Linked DNA regions of Jeotgalibacillus aurantiacus. The protein of the gene in region 2 binds, or shares a complex with, the protein of the main gene of each other region. Links are inferred from orthologs where the notes say so. Each region holds a gene or a part of one and is shown on either strand. Other genes may lie near its edges.

Evidence for each region. Proteins that work in one complex are often made in the same cells at the same time.
Region 1: the proteins of acpP (region 2) and fabF are in contact, whole or in part, in a solved structure (PDB 6OKG), measured with the Escherichia coli proteins. The link is inferred for Jeotgalibacillus aurantiacus from one-to-one orthologs.

What each region holds. Positions count from the first base shown.
Region 1 is NZ_JACNMS010000002.1:798,921-801,932, forward strand. What follows is about bases 1-2,914. They hold fabF (beta-ketoacyl-ACP synthase II), read right to left. Parts: upstream 2,120-2,914; coding sequence 881-2,119; downstream 1-880. Other genes in these bases: H7968_RS08740 (ABC transporter ATP-binding protein), read right to left, coding at 1-528; H7968_RS08750 (beta-ketoacyl-ACP synthase III), read right to left, coding at 2,148-2,914. Outside these bases: more of H7968_RS08750, read right to left, coding at 2,915-3,012. UniProt on the Escherichia coli protein: Involved in the type II fatty acid elongation cycle. Catalyzes the elongation of a wide range of acyl-ACP by the addition of two carbons from malonyl-ACP to an acyl acceptor.
Region 2 is NZ_JACNMS010000002.1:539,405-542,243, reverse strand. Bases 1-2,741 are described here. They hold acpP (acyl carrier protein), read left to right. Parts: upstream 1-1,124; coding sequence 1,125-1,358; downstream 1,359-2,741. Other genes in these bases: smc (chromosome segregation protein SMC), read left to right, coding at 2,261-2,741; rnc (ribonuclease III), read left to right, coding at 1,548-2,261; fabG (3-oxoacyl-[acyl-carrier-protein] reductase), read left to right, coding at 269-1,012; fabD (ACP S-malonyltransferase), read left to right, coding at 1-266. Also shown: more of smc, read left to right, coding at 2,742-2,839. UniProt on the Escherichia coli protein: Carrier of the growing fatty acid chain in fatty acid biosynthesis.

The DNA of each region.
Region 1 (3,012 bases), 260 kb from region 2 along the record:
TGCGATCATGATACGCTGTCTCATTCCTCCTGAAAGCTGGTGAGGATATTCTTCAACGATTTTCTCAGGTCTTGGAATACCAACACTCTTTAAAAGAGCAATACTCTTTTGTCTTGCTTCTTTTTTATTAATATTCTCATGGTTCAGCAGGACTTCTTCAAGCTGATACCCGATTGTAAATACAGGGTTAAGGGCTGTCATTGGCTCCTGGAAAATCATTGAGATTTCTTTTCCGCGAATTTTGTTCATTTCCCGTTCAGAAAGCTTTTCCAGGTTCCTTCCCTCAAATTTAATTTCTCCTCCGCGTACTTTTCCGATCCCTTTCGGCAGGAGTTGCATAACGGACAACGACATTACACTTTTTCCACATCCGGATTCTCCGACTATTCCGACAATTTTGCGGCGATCTACTTTAAATGAAACTTTCTCAACGGCATTATAGTAATCTTTTCCGATTTTAAATCCCGTCTGGAGTTCATTTATTTCGAGAAGCGGTGTGTCATTTTGTCCTGATGATTGTCTAACCATTTGAACACCTCTAATATTTCTTATTTTCAATCAATTTATATTATTTGTATAAAATACTATTACAAATAGATTACATTTTCAACTTGTTTTTTCTAATTTCTTTAATTTTTTCTTTTCATTTACTCGCAATCCCTTGATACACAAGGATTCTCTCTGATAAAAAAATCTCAAATTCTTTCTGAAATTGTTATTTTCGACAAGTAAATTTACAATTTTTTTATATTTACGTTATACAAGTGGGTAAAATGAATTATATTACAATAAGGTGCATGAATATTCATTCATTTGGATAAAAAATAACAGGGTGTGCGGCTGCACACCCTGCATAGGTATCGCGTCTATAGACTCATGATTAAGCTTTATACGTTTTGAATACTATGGTTGCATTATGACCGCCAAATCCCAACGAATTACTCATCGCAACCTCTAAATCTGATTTCCTTGATTGATTTGCAACATAATCAAGATCACATTCAGGATCCGGTGTTTCAAGGTTAATCGTTGGAGGAAGCACCTGATCTTTAAGGGATAATACGGTAAAGATCGCTTCTACTCCACCAGCTGCGCCGAGCAGGTGTCCCGTCATGGATTTTGTCGAACTGACAGCAAGTTTATAAGCATGTTCACCAAATACTTCTTTAATCGCCATCGTCTCGTATTTATCATTATAAGGTGTACTTGTTCCATGTGCATTAATGTAACCGACTGTTGATGGATCAAGACCGGCATCCTCAAGAGACTGTTTCATCGCACGTACTCCGCCTTCACCACCAGGAGCCGGCGCTGTAATATGATACGCATCTCCTGTTGAACCGTAACCCACAATCTCAGCGTAGATTGTCGCATTTCTCGCTAAAGCATGCTCGAGTTCTTCAAGAACCAGAATTCCTGCACCTTCTCCCATCACAAATCCATCGCGGTTTTTATCAAAAGGACGGCTTGCCTTTGCAATATCCTCATTCAATGTGAGAGCTGTATTGGCAACAAACCCTGCCATCGCCATTTGTGAAATAGGCGCTTCCGTCCCACCGGTGATCATGGCATCTGCATCACCGCGTTGAATGACCTTGAACGCGTCACCAATTGAATTGGTTCCACTCGCACAGGCAGTAACGGTACATGAGTTCATCCCTTTTGCACCAAGAGAAATCGAAACCTGTCCAGCTGCCATATCCGGGATCATCATCGGGACAAAAAATGGACTTACACGCTTATATCCTCTTTTTTGGAATGTTTCAAACTGCTTTTCAAACGTCTCCATACCACCGATTCCTGAGCCGATCCAGACACCGACACGTTCTGCATTTTTACTGATATCAAGCCCTGAATCTTTTACAGCCATTTCAGAGGCAACAACTGCATACTGCGTAAACCGGTCCATTTTACGCGCATCTTTTTTCTCCATATAATCTTCAATATTAAAGTCTTTCAGTTCAGCAACCGCTCTTGCAGGAAACTCCTCCTGATTAAGCCTTGTCAGCTCTCCAATCCCTGATTGACCATTTACGATATTATTCCATGAAGTTTCCACATCATTCCCAACAGGCGAAACCATTCCAAGACCTGTTACTACTACTCGTCGCTTTGTCATACTGTCATCTCCCCGTTACCTGTATGTTTTATTTACCCCAGCGCATGGCAATCGCGCCCCAAGTAAGGCCACCGCCAAATCCAACCATGACCAGTAAGTCTCCATCCTTCACTTTTCCGCTTTCCAGATCTTCTACTAATGAGATCGGAATCGAGGCGGCAGATGTATTTCCGTATTTATTAACCGTCATTGACATTTTTTCAATCGGAAGCTCAAGTCTTTGTCTTGACGCTTCCATAATCCGGATATTAGCCTGATGCGGAATCAGATAATCCACGTCCTCTTTCGTCATCCCGGCTTTCTCCAATACATTGATACTTGATTCACCCATCTGACGAACCGCAAACTTAAATACTTCCCGGCCATTCATGAAAATTCCGTCATCAGCCTGGTAAAGGTGTGATCCGCCTGAACCGTCAGCACCAAGTTCAAAAGATAAAATCCCTTTAGAATCATCAACAGGTCCAAGTACCATGGCACCTGCGCCGTCACCAAACAGCACCGCCGTATTCCGGTCTTCCCAGTTTGTGATTTTTGAGAGCTTTTCAACCCCTACAACCAAAACTCTCTGATATCCGGCATTTTCAATAAACTGTTTGGCTGTCACCATGCCGTACATAAAGCCCGCACATGCTGCAGATAAATCCATCGCTGAAGCCTTTACAGCACCCAGTTTATGCTGAATGATTGTGGCTACTGATGGAAACGGACGATCCGGCGTCACGGTTGCAACAAGGATCATATCGAGCTCTTCAGCCTTCACTCCTGCATCCTCTAGCGCTTTTTCCGCTGCCCTTAATGCCATGTCAGAAGTATCAATATCGTCACCTGCGACTCTTCTCTCTTCAATTCCAGTGCGGGTGCGGATCCATTCATCTGATGTATCCATTCTT
Region 2 (2,839 bases):
TTCCGGTTGTAGCAAATGTCACGGCAGATGCTGTATTTGAATCAGAAAAAATTGAAAAGCTGCTCGTTGCACAGCTCTATTCTCCGGTTTTATGGGAGGATTCAATCGAACAGCTGATCAGCCTCGGAGTGGACACATTCGTAGAAGCGGGACCAGGCAAAGTGTTATCCGGTCTGGTGAAAAAAATCAACAGAAAAGCAACAGTGTATCCGGTTTATGATCAGGAAACGCTCGAAGTTGCTGTTGCGGCATTGAAAGGGGAATAATCATGAATTTAGATGGAAAAGCAGTATTGGTAACCGGTGCTTCAAGAGGGATTGGCCGCGCCATCGCCATTCATTTGGCAAATCAGGGCGCAGATATTGCTGTTAACTACAGCGGAAGTGAAGCGAAAGCAAATGAAGTAGCGGAAGAAATCCGTTCACTGGGCAGAAAAGCGATCGTGATTAAAGCCAATGTGTCAGATGCCGAAGAAGTGCAGGCAATGGTGAAAGAAACCGTGAATGAATTCGGAAAAATTGACGTATTAGTTAATAATGCAGGAATCACAAAAGATAACCTTTTAATGAGAATGAAGGAAGAGGAATGGGATCAGGTAATGGATGTGAACCTGAAAGGCGTCTTCTTAACAACAAAAGCGGTGACCCGTCCGATGATGAAGCAGCGCGCAGGAAGAATTATTAATGTTTCCTCTATCGTTGGTGTAATGGGGAATCCGGGCCAGGCGAACTACGTTGCGTCAAAAGCAGGTGTTATCGGCTTAACGAAAACGGCTGCTAAAGAACTTGCTTCAAGAGGTATCACTGTTAACGCTATTGCACCCGGGTTTATCGAAACAGATATGACAGGCGAGCTGCCTGAGGATGTACAGGCATCCATGAAAAACATGATTCCGCTTGACCGTTTCGGACAGCCTGAAGATATTGCCAAAGCCGTTGCGTTCTTTGCATCGGAGGATTCGTCCTATATTACAGGACAGACGCTGCATGTAGATGGCGGAATGGTGATGTAGCGGCAAACCGTATCCTATTGAAAAAACGAAATATAAATGTAATGAGAAAATCCGTGAATCGCTTTAAATCGGGCCTCAATTACTCTATAATACTTGAAGGGAGGTGACGAACATGGCAGAAGTATTAGACCGCGTAACGAAAATCATCGTTGACCGACTAGGAGTCGATGAATCTGAAGTTAAGCTTGAAGCTTCTTTCAAGGAAGATCTTGGTGCTGATTCACTTGATGTAGTAGAATTAGTAATGGAGCTTGAAGATGAATTTGATATGGAAATTTCTGATGAAGATGCAGAAAAGATTGGTACCGTTGGAGATGCAGTTAGTTACATAGAAAGCAAAATGTAATGCAGTCGGCCGAGACGAACCTTTCTATCCGCTTGGCATGAACCTTCATGCCAAGCTTTTATTTTAATTGGCGTTACAGACCAGAGCGCAGTCTCCTGAGCGGTGTCAACATGTAAGAAATAGATTAATGAATGGCAAGGTGAAGTCCCAGTGGGTAAATATAAAAATGATCAGTTTTCTGCTAAAAGCATGGAACAGAAATTTAAGGAATTTCAGGAAAAGCATGAAATCCAGTTTAATAACAAAAAGCTTTTGATTAAAGCATTTACACATTCATCTTATGTGAATGAGCATCGGAGAAAGCCTTACGAGGATAATGAGCGCCTTGAATTTTTAGGTGACGCTGTTCTTGAACTGTCTGTCTCACATTATTTATTCGGGACATATCCTCAAATGAGTGAGGGAGAGATGACAAAACTCAGAGCAGCCATTGTTTGTGAGCCTTCTCTCGTTGTTTTCGCGAATGAAATGAATTTCGGTGACATGATCCTGCTCGGTAAGGGTGAGGAACAGACAGGCGGAAGAATGCGTCCGGCACTTCTTGCGGATGTGTTTGAAGCGTTTGTCGGCGCACTGTATCTCGATCAGGGAATGGATTCTGTAAAGAAAATCCTTGAAAAGGTCGTCTTCCCGAAAATTGAAACCGGTGCTTTTTCGCATGTGATGGATTACAAGAGTCAGCTGCAGGAGTTTATTCAACGGAACCATTCCGGTACGCTTCAATATGAAATTTTAAAAGAGAAGGGCCCGGCGCATAATCGTGAATTTATCTCAAGAGTGCTGCTTGGTGAAGAGGAGCTTGGTACAGGAACCGGGCGTTCGAAAAAGGAAGCAGAACAGCATGCAGCGGAAAAGGCACTTGTTTATTTAAAGAAAAAGCCTGAACAGCAGGAGAAGGAATAATGTATTTAAAACAACTTGAAGTCGCGGGCTTTAAATCATTTGCAGAAAGAATACATGTGGATTTTGTGCCCGGTGTGACAGCTGTAGTCGGACCAAACGGCAGCGGAAAGAGTAATATTACAGAAGCCATCCGCTGGGTGCTTGGAGAGCAGTCTGCCAAGTCACTGCGCGGAGGGAAAATGGAAGATGTCATTTTCTCCGGAAGTGACTCAAGAAAACCGCTTAATTTTGCAGAGGTGACGCTTATTCTCGATAACGGGGATGGAGCGTTGCCTCTTGACTATGCAGAAGTAAGTGTGACAAGAAGAGTTTACCGGACCGGTGACAGTGAGTATCTGCTGAATAATCAGAGCTGCCGTCTGAAGGATATTGTTGAACTGTTTATCGATACAGGATTGGGCAAAGAAGCCTTTTCCATCATCGGACAGGGACGCGTGGATCAGATTTTAAACAGTAAACCTGAAGACAGAAGAGTGATTCTTGAGGAAGCGGCGGGTGTTCTGAAATATAAAACACGCCGTAAAAAAGCGGATCAGAAATTAACCGAAACACAGGAAAATCTTTACCGGGTACAGGAT